DNA from 2 places in the Stappia sp. genome. Region 1 is predicted to be linked to the other one. Evidence: riboswitches for the same ligand, from Rfam matches in the RefSeq annotation. Region 1 holds a riboswitch; the other holds the start of a gene.
The links. A riboswitch is a leader RNA that binds a small molecule or an ion and turns the genes downstream of it on or off. The one in region 1 is predicted to bind S-adenosylmethionine.
Positions count from the first base shown of each region.

Region 2: linked by a shared signal. The riboswitch ahead of ABL312_RS02460 (O-succinylhomoserine sulfhydrylase) and the one ahead of ABL312_RS01425 (hypothetical protein) in region 1 are both predicted to bind S-adenosylmethionine.

Region 1 is NZ_CP157793.1:311,152-319,230, forward strand. Features, by position in the region: gene ABL312_RS01395 (glycosyltransferase family 39 protein) at 1-468, shown strand, start outside; gene ABL312_RS01400 (ChbG/HpnK family deacetylase) at 540-1,346, shown strand; gene ABL312_RS01405 (Crp/Fnr family transcriptional regulator) at 1,704-2,393, shown strand; gene ABL312_RS01410 (methyl-accepting chemotaxis protein) at 2,618-4,672, shown strand; gene ABL312_RS01415 (EF-hand domain-containing protein) at 4,772-5,206, opposite strand; gene ABL312_RS01420 (acyl-CoA thioesterase) at 5,678-6,034, shown strand; gene ABL312_RS01425 (hypothetical protein) at 6,038-6,466, opposite strand; SAM-I-IV-variant riboswitch at 6,522-6,667, opposite strand; gene ABL312_RS01430 (MFS transporter) at 6,714-8,006, opposite strand.
Region 2 is NZ_CP157793.1:539,715-547,793, forward strand. Features, by position in the region: gene ABL312_RS02430 (lanthionine synthetase LanC family protein) at 1-287, shown strand, start outside; tRNA gene ABL312_RS02435 (tRNA-Gly) at 408-481, opposite strand; gene ABL312_RS02440 (ion transporter) at 755-1,564, shown strand; gene ABL312_RS02445 (YigZ family protein) at 1,565-2,125, opposite strand; gene ABL312_RS02450 (DUF2161 family putative PD-(D/E)XK-type phosphodiesterase) at 2,139-2,840, opposite strand; gene ABL312_RS02455 (2'-deoxycytidine 5'-triphosphate deaminase) at 2,932-4,032, opposite strand; SAM riboswitch at 4,163-4,242, shown strand; gene ABL312_RS02460 (O-succinylhomoserine sulfhydrylase) at 4,281-5,474, shown strand; gene ABL312_RS02465 (CDP-alcohol phosphatidyltransferase family protein) at 5,504-6,112, opposite strand; gene apaG (Co2+/Mg2+ efflux protein ApaG) at 6,322-6,714, shown strand; gene ABL312_RS02475 (EAL domain-containing protein) at 7,028-8,079, shown strand, end outside.

The DNA of each region.
Region 1 (8,079 bases):
CTCGCGGTCTCCGCTCTTGTCTATGTGCATGCCGTTTCTCCGCTGACCGGCGCGCTTGCCCGCAAGGATCCGACCCATCAAACGCGCGGCTGGCCGGCGGTGCGCGCCGAAATCCTCGATCTTGCCGAGCGTCACGACGCGCGCTGGATCGCCACCTGGGGCTATGGGCTCAACGCGCAGCTCGCCTTCCAGCTGCGCGACGATCTGCCCGTCGAGCAGCTCACCGAGCGGATCCGCTATGTGATGCAGCCGCCGCTTGCCGCCTCGCGCGTTGCCGAGCCGGCGCTCTTCGTCGTCAAGGCCCGCCGCGATCCCGGCGCGGCGCACCTGCGCACACGCTTCGGCGAGGTCGAACGGGTGGCGACGGTGACCCGCGCGGTGCGCGGCACGCCGCTCAAGGATCTCGTTGTCTACCGCGTGGCCCGTCCGACCGGCGATCCGCGCGATCCCCTCTATCCGCTGCCCTGATCGCGCCCGCGCGCCCGGTCGGTCGTTTGGCGGATTGGCAGGCGGGCGCACAAGGCGCATAGGTATCCTCCATGAAACGTATCCTGCTGACATCCGTCGACTATGGCCTGGCGTTCGGGGTCGACCGGGCGCTGCGCGGCCTCGTCGCCGAGGGCCGGCTGTCGGCGGTCGGCTGTCTCGTCGTCTCGGATCTGTGGTCGCGCGAGTATCTGCCGCTGCGCGATTGCGTGGACGCCGCGCCCCATCGCACGCGGGTCGGGGTCACGCTGGCGCTCACCCGTCCGCATGCGCCGCTGTCGGTGAAGGGGCGGTCGCGGTTCGGCGAGGCGCTGCCGGGGCGCGGCTGGTGGCGCCTGCGCGACGCGCTGCGGCTCGTGCCGCGCGACGTTCTGGTGGACGAGGTCGAGGCGCAGCTCACCTGCTTCGAGGAATATTACCAGCGGCCGCCGGACTTCCTGCATGTCGCCGACGAGCTTCTGGCGCTGCCGAGGGTCGCGCATGTGGTGCTGAGAACGGCGAGCCTCAGGCGCCACCGTCCGCTCATCGTCACCCCGCGCCTGCGGGCCGACGGCGGCGTGGAGGCCCGCTTCGCCCGCCGCTTCCGGCGGTTCGCGGAACGTTACACGCTGCGGGTCCTGCCGCGCGGGCCGGCCTTTCCGGACGTGGCGGGCGCGGAGGCCCAGCAAACCCATTTGCGCCGGGGGCTTGCCGGTGTGGAGGATCTGGCCGTCGTGACCTGCCGTCCCGGAACGGTGGACGACCGTCTGCGTCGGCTCGAGCCGCTGGCCCGTCAGGACGTGCGCGAGGCGCAGCTTGCCTTCCTGTCGGGCGAGGCGTTTCCCCTGCTCCTGGTCGAAACCGACACATTCCTGTTTTGAATCCGCGTCGCGCCGGTGACCTTGTCTTGAAGCCGCATCGCGCCTTCGGGCACCGCGCGCCCGGCCAGGGCCTGCGCGAAATCCGGCTCCCCCGCGGGGAAATGGGGAACCGGATTTTCGGGGCGTTGCGGGAATCGCAGGGCGCGTGCGAGGTCAGGGAAGCCGCGCCTTGCGACTGGTCCACCCTCTCATGCGCCACTTTGCGTTGCCGTGACGGTCGTCACACATTGGGCTTTGTCCTGACCGCCAAGCCGGTAAGATGGCCCGCGACGCGCGACCGGGGCAGGGTGGACGTGCGCGACAGACGCGAAGGCGGCGGCGGAGGGCAGCCTCCCCGCGGACGGATGAGGCGGGGCCATGCTGGAAGTGCGATCGTTCCTGGAAAACAGCTTCTCGATGGAGGGGCTCGACGGCGAGCTTGCCTCGGGGCTCTCCGCGCTGGCGCGTGCGATGTCGGTGAAGCCCGGCGCGATCCTCTTCGAGGCCGGCGATCCGGGCAACGGCTGCTACGCGATCCTGGAAGGCTCGCTCAAGGTCTCCATCGTCAGCATCGAGGGCGACGAGCAACTGCTCGCGGTGATGGGGCCGGGCAGCATCGTCGGGGAACTCGCGCTGCTCGACGGGCGGGCCCGCTCCGCGACCGTCACCGCGCTGAAACCCACCCGCCTCGCCTTCATCGACAAACATGCCTTCGAGCGCTTCGCCGACCAGAACCCGGCGCTCTACCGCCACATGCTGTCGATCGTCGGAAAGCGCCTGCGGCAGGCCAACGATGTGCTCGCCGCGCGGTCCTTTCTACCGCTGCCCGGGCGCGTGGCGCAGACGCTGCTGCAACTGTCGGAAACCTTCGGCAAGCGGCTGGACGACGGGCGCATCCTCATCCACTACAAGCTGTCGCAGGCGGATATCGCCAACATGGCCGGCGCCGCGCGCGAGAACGTCAGCCGCGTGCTGAACGACTGGAAGCGCGCGGGAACGATCAGCCGGATCTCGGGCTATTACTGCCTGGAGAAACCCGAATGGCTGGAGCAGGCCTCGGCCTTGTAGGCGGGCCGCGACGTCGGAGGCGATTCGAAACCGTCACGATCATGTGGCGCTTCGATGATCATGAGTTGCATGGCTGAAAAATATTCTCTTTAAGATTGTCAATACATGCCTTTTTGCTTGGGTTTATTGCTGTGTAGTCACGTAGATTAAGAGGGCGGTAAGTCCGCATCGGCTACTCCGGGACAACTGTCGTGCCTCCTCGGGCCAGTATGGAGTGTCTCGTGATGCGGTTTTCCGACCTGACGATCCGGAACAAATTGCTTCTCAGCGCCGGAGCGTTGTTCTTTGTGTCTCTCGCCGGCGTGACCCTGTCCGGCTCCTTCGTGATGAGTTCGGCGATGGAAAAGGCCGCCCGAAACGAGGCCGGCGCGCTGTTGTCGGCCTATGCCGAGGATGTGGCGGGCGAGATCACACCCTACGCCACGGTCGCCAAGACGTCCGCGGCCGCCGTCGAAGGCCTGCTTGCCAACGGCATGCAGGATCGCGACCGTCTGGGCGATCTGATGATCCGAACGGTCGAGGCCAATCCGGATCTCGTCGGCATGACGCTGGCCTTCGAGCCCAACAAGCTGGACGGGCGCGACGCGGATTTCACCACCCACAAGTATTCCGACGCCTCGGGACGCTTCGTGCCCTATTTCTATTTCGACGCGAACGGCAATGTGACCACCGAGAAGCTGGTCATGACCAAGGAAGCCGGCACGGAAGGCTGGTACGACAAGCCGATCCGGGAAAACCGCTCGCTGATCACGCCGCCCTACGCCTATCCGATCGATGGCAAGGAAGTGCTGATGAGCACCATCAGCTGGGTGGTGCGCCAGAACGGCGAGGCCGTGGGCATCACCACCTCGGATCTGTCGCTCGCGAAGCTGGCCGAGATCATGTCCGCCCATCGCCCCTTCGGCGCGGGCGAGGTCAATCTGATCGGCGGCGACAATCTCTGGGTCGCCAATGCCGATACGTCAAAGCTGGGCCAGACCGTAACCGATGCCTCCGTCCTGGAAATGCTCGGCGGCGCGACGTCGGGTCACGCCATGAAGCGCTTCGGCGAGCGGTTCCTGGCCGTGGCGCCGGTGTCCTTCCCCGGCCTCGATGAGAAGTGGTACGTGGCGATCGACGTGCCGCACGCCGCCATGGTCGCCGGCGCCGTCACGGCGCGCAACACCATGCTCGCCATCTCGGCCGCCATGCTGCTGGCCGCGCTCGGCATCGTGTGGTTCGGCGCGGGCATGCTCGCCAACCCGGTGGCCCGCCTGACGGGCGTGATGCAGCGGCTGGCCGACGGGGACACGTCGGTCGACGTCGACGAAAGCGAGCGCAAGGACGAAATCGGCGCCATGGCCCGTGCCGTCGCCACGTTCCGCGAGAATGCCATCGAGCGCCAGCGTCTCGAAGCCGCGCAGAGCGAGGACGAAAAGGCCCGCATGGAGCGCCAGAAGCGCATCGAGAACCTGATCGGCGGGTTCCGCGAGACGGTTCAGGGTCTGATCGGCACGGTGGGCGAGACGGCGGCCGGCCTCGACCGCACCGCGCGCGATCTGTCGGCCAGCGCGCAGGACAGCGCGGAGCGCGCCAGCGAAACGTCCGAGGCAAGCTCCGTCGCGACCTCCAACGTCCAGACCGTGGCCTCGGCGGCGGAGGAGCTGTCGGCCTCCATCGCCGAGATCTCCCGCCAGGTCGGCCAGACCACCCAGGTGGTGGCGCAGGCGACCGAGGGCACCCATGCCACCAACGAGAAGATCGCCGGCCTCGCCGAGGCAGCGAGCAAGATCGGCGAGGTGGTCAAGCTGATCACCGACATCGCCGAGCAGACCAACCTGCTGGCGCTCAACGCCACCATCGAGGCGGCGCGCGCCGGGGAAGCCGGCAAGGGCTTCGCGGTCGTCGCGGCGGAGGTCAAGGAACTCGCCACCCAGACGTCGAAGGCGACGGAAGAGATCAGCGCGCAGATCGGCGCGATCCAGGGCTCGACCGGCGAGGCGGTGACGGCGATCGGCGAGATCGCGCAGATCATGCAGGAGGTGAACGGCTACACCACCTCGATCGCCTCGGCCGTCGAGCAGCAGGGGGCGGCGACCAGCGACATCTCGCGCTCGGTCCAGCAGGCCGCCCAGGGCACCAGCGCGGTGACCGGCAACATGGAGCGTCTGGCCGAGACGGTCGAGCGCACCAGCTCCGCCGCCGACACCGTGCTCGACGCCTCCGGCGCCATGAGCCAGAACACCGACGCCCTCAAGGCCGAAATCGACCGGTTCCTGGGCGAGGTCGCTGCCGCCTGACCCGGCGCGGCACTTCCAGGCCCGAGAGACGAAAGCGAACGGCGGGACCTGTGTCCCGCCGTTTTCATGTCTGCATCTCTGCAGCCGGGTTGGTGCGGATCAGCGCAGCCGGTGCTGGGCACGGAACTCCCAGGGCGTGACGACGCCGTCGGAGTTGGTGTCCGAGGCCCGGTAGCGTTCTTCGCCGGCGGCCATCCATTCCGCCTTCGACACCGATCCGTCGCCATTGGCGTCCATCGGGGCGAAGCGGGCGGCCTTGGCCTCCTGGCGCGCCTGCATGCGCTCCGGATTGCGGCCCTGACCCGGCCCCATGCGCACGTCCATGTATTCCTCTTGCGTGAGGCTGCCGTCGCCGTCGGCGTCCATGGCGTAGAAGACGGCCTCGCGCTGGGCCGCGGCCTCGTCGTCGCTGATGCGTCCGTCGTCGTTGGCGTCGAGGATCGCGAAGCGCTGCATGGCGCCGCCGTCGCCGCGCATTCCCATGCCGGCCCCCATGCCGCGACCCTGGCCCTGACCTTGGCCCCAGCCTTGCATTCCCTGCCCCTGCATCCCCTGGCCCGGCGTCTGCGCGGCCGCGGGGAGGGGAGCGACGGCGAGGACGCCGGCACAAAGCGCAAGTGAAAAGAAGAATTTGAGGGGCATACACATGAGAGCCTCCGCGCGATTGTGGGACAGGCACCAGTGTGTCGGACGTGGGCCCGACTGCATTGATAGATATCAAGATGTGAATGTTGTGAGCGGCCCCGGCGGCCCGGGCCGAAGCGTTGGCAAGCGGCGCGACCGTCGGTAGGGTTTGCTCACAGGAACCGCAGGTCGCCCGATGCGGGCGGCCCTGGAGCAATTTCAGCAAAGTCGGAGACTTTCGCGCTCGCGAAATTGCGGAAAAACAGAGACATGGAGCATTTCGAGTGATTCAGCATTCACGAGAAATGCTCTGGGAAAGGACGTCGGGTGAGTGAGGAGATCGAGACGCAGGCGCCGGTCGGCGAGCTGACGCTGCGCACCATGGCCATGCCGGCCGACACCAATGCGGCCGGGGACATCTTCGGTGGATGGGTGCTGTCGCAGATGGATCTGGCGGGCGGGATCGCCGCCGGCCAGCGCGCCGCCGGGCGCGTTGTCACGATTTCCGTCGAGCGGATGACCTTCATCCGCCCGGTCAAGGTGGGCGACGTGCTCTGCGTCTATTGCGCGATCGGCAGCGTCGGCCGGACCTCGCTGAAGGTGGCGATCGAGGCCTGGGCGCTGCGCCAGAATATCGGCCGGCGCGAGAAGGTGACGGATGCCACCTTCACCTTCGTTGCCGTCGATGACGAGGGGCGCCCGCGTCCCGTGCCGGAGATGGCCTTGCTCTCCGGCTGAGGCTCAACGCCGGGCGGAACGTGGTCTTGCCGCGTTCCGGGACCGGGTGAAGAGCGCGAGGGCCTGCGCCGGGTGCCGGGCGGCGATGTCGCGCAGCAGCGGCTCGTCGATCGCCTTTCGGCAGCCGCTTGCCCACAGGCGCAACTGGGCGGCCAGTCGGGCGGAGCGTTGCGCGGCGGAGAGCCTGCCGGTCTGAGCAGTCCCGGTTTCGCGCAAAGCCGAGGCGGCGAGTCCGGTCATTCGCATTCCAAGCGCCAGCACCCGCAGTTCCGCCAGCGTGGGGCCTGCGCGCCCTTGCGCCGGGAGGATGCGTGCCGGCTCGCGTTCGCGGCGCTGCCCCTGCGGCTCAGGACAACCGTCGGCAGCGCGGCTTTCGGACGAGGCGGAGGACGGTGTGAGGGACGCGGCTGGGGACGCGGCGGGGGTGACCATTAAAAAATCCTCCTTCGGTTTCCCGAGGAGGACTGGCGCGTTTGCGGGGATCGTCTCGAAGCCGCTTCGTTGCCGCAGATGCGGCCACATCCCCGTGAGCGGTGCGCAATCGGAACGATCCGTTGCGTCCGTCCGTCAGGGAAACCACCTTGCCCGGCGGGCAGGTTGGCGAGGGCGCCAGCCCTTCTCTTGATGACGGATGGGTTGTGCCATGGCCGGCCGGCCCGTGCAAGACGTTTGTCGCGGGTCAGCTGCGCGGATCGTCGTCCAGGTCCTCGGCCGGCGGCTCACTCGGGTCCGTGGTGTCGGCTTCCGCGCGGGGGTCCAGCGCCATGGTCTCGGGCGTTGCGAAACGGGCCGCCGAGGCCATCGCCACGAAGTCCTCGCGGTCCGCCGGCGCGATGGCCTCGCGCCGTGTGATCCGCCACAGGGCGAACAGCAACAGCGCCCCATGGGCAACGGAGGTAACCGCGAACAGGCCCTGCGGGGTCGTCACGCTCATCACCAGCGCGGCGGCGAGCGGGCCGATGACCGAGCCGATGCCGAACATCAGCAGCAGGCCGCCGCTCACCTTGAGGAAATCGCCGGGCGCGGCGTGGTCGCTCGCATGCGCGACGATCACCGGATACATGGCGTAGATCATGCCGCCGAAGGCGGAGACAAGAGCGATGACGAGGCCGGGCGGCAGCAGCCCGCCGGCCGCGAGCATGCCGCCGATGGCGCAGGCGAGCGCCGCGATGGCGATCAGCACATAGCGCCGGTCCATGCGGTCGGAGAGCAGACCCACGGGGATCTGGATCAGCGCGCCGGCGAGCAGCGCGGCCGACATCATGGTGGCGATGCTGGTCACCGACAGGCCGATCTGCCGCCCGTAGACCGCGCCGAGCGTGCCGAAGGCGCTGTTCGATACGCCGACGAGGAAGATGCTGATCACCGCCACCGGCGAGTTGCGCCAGAGCGCGGTGATGTCGAGCTCGGCCTGCGCGAGCGGGGCGGGGGCGGCGGCCGTCGACAGGGCGGTCGGCAGAAGCGCCAGCGAATAGACGATCGAGCCGACCACGAAGAACACGAAGCCCGCCGGATCGCCGAGCGTCAGCAGCATCTGGCCGATGGTCGTCGCGGCCAGATTGATCATCGTGTAGAGGCCGAAGATCCGTCCGCGCGTGTTGGTGGTGGCGCGTTCGTTGAGCCAGCTTTCCACCACCATCGCCGCGCCGGCGAAACAGAATCCCGACAGCGCCCTGAGCGGCACCCAGCCGGCCGGATGCAGGATCAGCAGGTTGAGCAGGACGACGATCCCGGCGGTGGAGCAGAACACGCCGAAGGTGCGGATGTGGCCGACGCGCTTCACCACATGCGGCGTCAGCAGGCAGCCGGCGACATAGCCGATTGCCCAGCCCGTTCCCAGCAGGCCGAGGGCGGTGTCCGAAAAGCCCTCGATGGAGCCGCGCAGCGGCAGCAAAAGGCCGTGCAGCCCGCCGGCGAGCAGAAGGAGGGCGGAGCCGGCCAGAAGCGCGGCGATGGGCAGGAACTGGGTCATCGGCTCGTTGATGGCGCGGCGACGGCGCCCGCGTCAACCGTCGGTGTCATGGTTTGCGCGTGGAGGCCCCGCG
Region 2 (8,079 bases), 230 kb from region 1:
CCGGTCAGGCGCGCGCCGGCGACAGTCTGTGCTGCGGGCGCATCGGCATCGCCCTGGCGCTCTGTGAGCTGGCGCGGGCGGACGCGCGCATGGCCGAGGATCCGGCGCTGGCGGAGCTTCTGGCCAGCTACGGCCCGGATCGGCACCCGGCAGACCGGGGAGTCGCGGGGCTCGGGCTCTTCAAGGGGCGCGGCGGACGGCTGCTCCTGCCTGCCTCGGACGCGGAGCGGGCGACGGCGCGCTTTCCGCTCTACTCGCCGACGCTGTTCGAGACGCCCGCCGGGTGAGGCAGGCGGAAGCCCGCTCCGCAGCTGCGAAGGAACACGGGCCGCACGATCACTTGCTGCAGCGGTGACTTGCCGGATATGTCAGGGAGCGTGTCGCGCGCCGCCGCGACGCGGGGCGGATGGAGCGGGTGAAGGGAATCGAACCCTCGTCTTAAGCTTGGGAAGCTTCTGCTCTACCATTGAGCTACACCCGCCTCGTCGCGCTATATCGGCGTGCCGCAGGGCCCGTGTCAAGAGGCGAGGCGCCGGCGTCGCCGCACAACGCACGGCTTTGATCGCGCGTCCCCGCCGTGTCCCGGCCACGTCGCCGCCGGGCCGGAGCGCGAAGGTCCCGGGGGCGCGAGTTTGCGCTTGATTTCGCCCGGCCAATCGCCACGTTGGGCGGCGGTTCGCGCGCCCGCGCACCGCGGTGCGCGCCGGGTCGGCGACACGATCATGCGACCTCACACACACAGGAGCTGGAAATCATGCGGGAGCAGGTGACGCGCCTCGTGCAGTCGAAGCGATGGGAAGCGGCGATCATCGCCCTCATCGTGATCAACGCCGTGACGCTGGGGCTGGAAACGAGCCCGGCGGCGATGGCCGTCGCGGGGCCGTTCCTGCTGGCGCTGGACCGCGCGGTGCTCGCCGTCTTCGTGGTGGAGATCGCGCTCAGGATCTACGCCCACCGGCTCGCCTTCTTCCGCGACCCCTGGAGCCTGTTCGATTTCGCCGTCGTGGCGGTCGCCCTGATGCCGGCAACAGGTCCGCTGTCGGTGCTGCGCGCGCTGCGCATCCTGCGTGTGCTGCGTCTGATCTCGATGATGCCGTCGCTGCGCCGGGTGGTCGGCGGACTGGTCGCGGCCCTGCCCGGCATGGGCTCCATCGTGCTTCTGCTGTCGCTGGTCTTCTATGTCTTCGCCGTGATGACGACGAAGCTCTATGGCGCGTCCTTCCCCGAATGGTTCGGCACCATCGGGCGCTCGCTCTACACGCTGTTCCAGATCATGACGCTGGAAAGCTGGTCGATGGGCATCGTCCGCCCGGTGATGGAGACCTATCCGCTCTCCTGGCTGCTGTTCGTGCCCTTCATCCTGTGCACCGCCTTCACGGTGTTGAACCTCTTCATCGGTGTCATCGTCTCCGCCATGCAGCAGGAGCACGAACAGACCGCCGAGGCCGACCGGCAGGCGATCCACGACGAGACGAGCGTGCTGCTCGCCGAGGTGCGCGCGCTCCGGAAGGAAGTGCAGGCCCTGCGCGGCCGGGGCGAAGCGGGGGACGGGCACCCGACGTGATCAGTCGTCCAGCTCGTTGAGGGCGTCCTCCGGTCCCTCGAGGGTGAGCGTCACGCCGTCGGCGGTGAACTCGCGGGCGATCACCGTCAGCCCGAGGTGAGCGACGCGACCCTCAAGCTCGGCGGTGCCGGCGAAATCCGCGCTGACGCGGCGCGTCGACCGCCGCTGGAAGGGCACAAGCCGGGCGTTGGCGATCGCGGTCTGCGCGGCCCCGGAATAGGCGCGCGCCAGACCGCCGCCGCCGAGCTTCACGCCGCCGAGCTTCACGCCGCCGAAATAGCGCACGATCAGCACCGCGCAATCGACCAGATGCGCGCCCTGCAGGACTTTCAGCGTCGGCATGCCGGAGGTGCCGGCCGGCTCGCCGTCGTCCCTGGCGCTTTCCTCGATGCGGCCGTCGTCCAGAAGCCGGCGATGCGCGGTGACGATGTGATTGGCCTTGCGGTGTTGCTTGCGCAACTCCTCCAGGCGGGCGTCGAACGCGGCGAGCGGCACCAGATGCGCCAGAAACCGGGATTTCCGGTCTTCCAGATAGCCCTCGTATTCGCGGGTTATCGTCATGAGGGGCAAGGCGCTATTCCGCGTTCTTCGCCACGGCGGGCAGGGCGGCCAAGCCGGCCAAGCCGGGAAGCGCGGCGGCGCCCTTCGGGGTCAACGCATAGACGCCGCGGTCCACCCGTTCGAACCAGCCGTAATGATCGTCGGCCATCAGTCGTGTCGCGCGGGCCACGCCGGTCGCCCTGGCCACCTCCGCGCCCCGGCTGGGGCCATTCGCGTCGAGATGGGCGGCGCAGCGCAGCGCGTCCTGCCGATAGGCGGTTACCAGGGCGACCCGTGTCGAGCCCCCGGTGTTCGGGTCGCCGACCCGGCGGGCGAACTCCCTCAGCAAGCGGTCCTTGCGCGGTTTCGACTTGCGCGGGGTGAACGGGGCGGGATCCAGATGCACTTCGACCAGCGCGTCCGACAGGCGCACCGTGATCAGCCCGAGGCCAAGGCGGCGGGCGAGCTTGAGATTGTTCTTCAGGGCTGCCTGAAATCTGCGGCCCGCCAGCCGGGGGACCGCCACATAGACGGAATCGGTGATCGACTGCCGCGCGATCGCCTGATGAAAAAGACCCAAGCTGAACCCCGTTTTCAGCTCGACGATCACGGGATCCTCCGTGCCCCGGCGGGCGACGACATCGGCGGCGCCGACTTCCGCCTTCACCTCGTAGCCCTGCGCCGCGAGAAAGGCCTTGATCGGAGGATAGAGGTCTGTTTCCAGGATGTTGGCCATCGGTCAGGCTTTGTCATGGTCACGCGAAGCTGAGGGGTCGTCTCGCTGTCCGGCCCGCCGGGACCGGTGGCCGAATGCCGGATGCCTGCTATCAGACGCTTGCCCGGAAGTGTTTCGACAGTTTCAGCGCCTGGCCCTGGTAGTTGGAGCCGATGCCCTCGCCGTAGAGCGTGCGCGGGCGTTCCTGCATGTGTTCGTAAACGAGCCGGCCGACGGTCTGGCCGTGCTCGACGATGAAGGGCACCTCGTGCGAGCGCACCTCGAGCACGGCGCGCGAGCCGCCGCCGCCGATCTCGGAATGTCCGAAGCCGGGATCGAAGAAGCCCGCGTAATGCACCCGGAACTCGCCGACCAGCGGATCGAAGGGCACCATCTCGGCCGCGAAGAGCGGCGGCACATGCACCGCCTCGCGCGAGACGAGGATGTAGAACTCGTTGGGATCGAGGATGAGCGCCGCCTCGCCGCGGTTGACGATGGGCTCCCAGAAGTCGAGCGGGTCCTGCGCGGCCTTGGCGTCCATGTCGATCACGCCGGTGTGGCGCTTGCCGCGATAGCCGATCAGGCTGCCCGGCCCCTCGCCCTGAAGGTCGATGGTGAGATGCACCCCGCCGGCGATCGCCGTGTCGCCGCCGGAGACGAGTTCCTGCGCCAGATGCACGGCCTGAAGCTCGGCGTCGGGCACCGTCGGCGCGCCCTTGCGGAAGCGGATCTGCGACAGCCTGGAGCCCTCGCGCACCAGCACGGGAAAGGTGCGCGGGCTGATTTCGGCGTAGAGCGGGCCGCGATAGCCGGCCGGCACCGTGTCGAAGGCGCGGCCCTCGTCGGTGATGACGCGGGTGAAGACGTCGAGCCGTCCGGTGGAGCTCTTCGGGTTGGTGGTGGCCGACACGTCGTCCGGCAGCGCCAGCCCCTCCATCAGCGGGACGATGTAGACGCAGCCGGTTTCGAGCACCGCGCCGCGCGTCAGGTCGAAGGCGTGGAGCTTCAGCCGGTCGAGCTTGTCCATCACCTTCGCGCCCGCGCCGGGCAGAAAGCTGGCGCGCACCCGGTAGGCGAGCGGCCCGAGCCGCAGATCGAGGCTCGCGGGCTGGATCTGGTCGCCATCCGGCTGGCGAGGCGAAGTGATCGCGCCCTGCGCGAACATGGTTTCGAGCGCCTGTGCGGGAAGGATGCCCTGGTCGGTTGCGGTCATGTCGTCGCCTGTCCCCGTTTTGTGTGCCGTCCTTAGCGCAAGCGCGGTCGTTTTGCACGTCCCGGGTGGCGGCGGGGCGCGGGCGAGCGTGCCAGGCAGTTGACGCAGGGGAGGGGTTCGCCTAAGAACCTGTCCACTCCGTGGTGATTTGAGCCGGCCGGCTTGCAGCCACGTTAAACAAGTCGCTAAAAAGGCCGGGTTGCAAAAACCCCGGCCGAACGGCCGGGGTTTTTGCTTTGGAGACCACGATGACTTCGACCACTCGCCGCTGGCACCCCGAAACCGCGCTCGTTCATGGCGGCACGACGCGCTCGCCCTTCGGGGAGACCTCCGAGGCGATGTTCCTGACGCAAGGCTTCGTCTACGACAGCGCGGAAGCGGCGGAAGCCCGCTTCAACGGCGACGATCCGGGCTTCGTCTACTCGCGCTATGCCAATCCGACGGTGGCCATGTTCGAGGCCCGCATCGCCGAACTGGAAGGCGCGGAGGCCGCACGCGGCACGGCAAGCGGCATGGCGGCGGTCAATCTGGCGCTGATGGCCTGCTGCAAGGCCGGCGATCACGTCGTCGCGGCCAAGGCGCTGTTCGGCTCCTGCCGCTACATCGTGGAAACGCTGCTGCCGCGCATGGGCGTTGCCTCGACGCTGGTCGACGGCACAGATCTCGACCAGTGGCGCGCCGCGATCCGGCCCGAGACGGTCGCCTGTTTCCTGGAAAGCCCGACCAATCCGACGTTGGAGGTGATCGATATCGCGGCGGTGGCGGAGATGGCGCACAAGGTCGGCGCGCGGCTCATCGTCGATAATGTCTTCGCAACGCCGCTGTGGCAGTCGCCGCTGGACCTGGGCGCGGATGTGGTCGTCTATTCCGCCACCAAGCACATCGACGGGCAGGGCCGCTGTCTGGGCGGTGCCGTGCTTTCGGATGCGGAGTGGATCGCCGACGAGGTGATGCCGCTCATCAAGCACACCGGCCCGGCGATGAGCCCGTTCAACGCCTGGGTCCTGCTGAAGGGGCTGGAGACGCTGCCCTTGCGCGTCACCCGCCAGACGGAAACGGCGGCCGTACTCGCCGACCGCATCGCCGACCATCCGGCGGTCGCGCGGCTGATCTATCCCGGCCGCGCCGACCATCCGCAGGCGGACCTCGCCCGGCGGCAGATGAAGGCCGGTTCGACGATGCTGGCCTTCGAGGTCGCGGGTGGCAAGCAGGCGGCCTTCCGCTTCGCCAATGCGCTTGAGATCGTCAAGCTCTCCAACAATCTCGGCGACGCCAAGAGCCTGGTGACCCATCCGGCGACGACGACGCACCAGAGCCTGAAGGAAGAGGCGCGCGCCGAACTGGGCATCACCGACGGGCTGCTCCGGCTGTCGGTCGGGCTGGAAAACGCCGAGGATCTGGCCACGGACATTCTGGCGGCCCTCGACGCCGCGCGGGACTGATCCCGACCGGGCGCGGTCGGGCGCAGGTGTCATTCGCGCAGCATTCGCGCGACCAGGATCACCCGCGCGCTCGCCGAGACGACGCAGACGGCGGCGAAGCTCCAGGCGATCGCCGCGAAGGCTGTCGGAAACAGGCACATGGCCAGGAAGACGGCGATGGTCTCCGCGCCTTCGGCGAGGCCGCCGAGGTAATAGAGCGACTTCTGGCCCTGAATGTCGGTGGTCATGCCGCGTTTCGCCGCCATGACCGAGAAGCCGAGGAAGCTCGCGCCGTTCATGTAGAAGCTGAGCAGAAGGGCGCTCGCGGCCAGCGCGTTGGTGGACGTATCGGCGAGCGCGAAGGCAAACGGCACCGCGCCGTAGAAGAAGAAGTCGAGCACGATGTCGAGATAGCCGCCGCGGTCGGTCTTGTGGCTGGCGCGCGCGACCGCGCCGTCGAGCCCGTCCGCCAGCCGGTTGACGAGGATCAGAACCACGGCGAGGCCCGGGTGGCCGAGCGCGATGGCGAGCGCGCCGGCGAGCCCGACGCCGAAGCCGGCGAGCGTGATCGCGTCGGCCGTGACCCCGCGCGCGGCAAGCTGCCGCCCGGCGGCGTCGAGGGGCGGATCGATCAGACGGCGCAGGCGCGTATCGAACATGGCGGTCCCGGATCATCAAGCGGCGCAGAGGTTGCGTCTGGATGGACCGGACGGGCCCCGCGCGCAAGTCGCATCCGCTCACGCTCGCGTCATCGCCGCCTCTTCCGGACCCCGTCGACGCGGCGCGCAAGGCTGGAAACCGGCCGCCGTCGCGCTATGCTCGTGAGGCGCCCTCTGGCGCGCGTCACGCGAGACGGGAGAGGAAATGCATGTATCGCGCCCTCACGCACGGTATTCAGGTGACGGTCGAGCCGTTCTATCTGGCGGAGGAATCCGACCCGCAGGCCAACCAGTTCCTCTGGGCCTACACCGTGGAGATCGTCAATCTGGGACAGGAGACCGTGCGCCTGCGCGCGCGTCACTGGCGGATCGTCGATGCGCTGGGCCGCGAGGAAGAGGTGCGTGGCCTCGGTGTCGTCGGCGAACAGCCGGTGCTCGCGCCTGGCGAGCGCTTCGAATACACCTCCGGATGTCCCTTGCGCACGCCGTCCGGCATGATGCGCGGAACCTATGAGATGGAAGACCTCGAAGGTGGCCGCTTCGACATTGCGATCCCCGCCTTCTCGCTCGACATTCCCGGCGAGCAGCGCAGCATCAACTGAGCGGCCTTGATCCTGGTCTGCGTGAAAAAGGCATTCATGTGCGCGCACGCATGGCCCGAGTGCGGCGGCGTCCCGCCGTCTCTGGATTGTACTTCGATCTGTCGAATTGCAATAAATAGTTGTGTTCTGCGGTCTGTGTTCTCCCGCCGACAAGACCATGAAGAGCCGCTGCGGGGCGTGTCGAAATCCTGAAGTGTCCTGAAAAAATATATGATCGAATCGCACTTCTTTTCTGCTATCTTAATACTTCAAATCACAGACTGCCTTGAGGGGCTGGGAGACGGCCGTAGAGGGTCTGAAGGGGCGAACCGTCGTGGCATCGAACCGCAACGCTGTCGATTTGTTGAATGGCTATCCCGCTGACCCTCTCGCTTTCCTGAACGATGCCTTCCGCACGGCCTTCTACACCTCGCCCGTGCGCTCGCTGTTCTACGACAGCGACTACGTGATCCGGGGCATCAACGATGCCTTTCTGGCGCATGAGGGGTTCGACCGCGCCGAGGTGCTCGGGCGCACCATGGCGAGTGTCTTCGGCGAGGCGCTCTTCGAGTATCGAAAGCCCGCGCTTGAGGCGGCGCTGGCCGGCGAGCGGCAATGTTTCGTCGAGTGGGGCATGCGCCGTTCGACGCGCGATCTTCTGATCCGCCTCACGCTGGAGCCGATCCGCAGCGAGGACGGCCTCATTTGCGGCATCCTTCTCCTGATGGAGGACACGACCACCCTTTACGAGCTCGAGACCCGGGTCTCCATGCACGAGGAGGTCGTGCGCCAGTCGAGCGAGGCGATGGCGGTCGTCAGCACCGATTTTCGCATCCTGATGTCGAACCGGGCGAACGCCGAAACCTGGGGCCTGACCGCGCAGGAGATCATCGGGCGGCACGTGCGCGACGTGATCGGCGAGGAGAACTTCCGCAACCGGGCCGAGCCGAACCTGTCCCGCGTGTTCGCCGGCGAGCGGGTCGAATACGACTTCCGCCTCGAGGCCGAGGATGGCAGCGTCGCCTTCTACGAACTGACCTGCGTGCCCTTTCGTGGCGAGGACGGCGTGATCACCGGGGCCGCGATCACCCGCCGCGATGTCACCAAGGCGGCGCTGATGCGCGAGGAGCTGGAGCGCCGCGCCCGCCAGGACACGCTGACCGGCCTCGCCAATCGATATGCGCTGGAAGAAGAATTGCAGGCGCGGATCGCCAAATGCGCGCGCACCGGGTGCGAAACCGATGCATGCCTGTCGGCTTTCATGCTGGTGGATCTCGATGGCTTCAAGGTCGTGAACGATCTCGCCGGCCACAGCGCCGGCGACGCCCTGCTGAAGCAGGTGGCCGGGCTGCTGCGCTCGATGTCGAGCGGCGCCCATATCGCGCG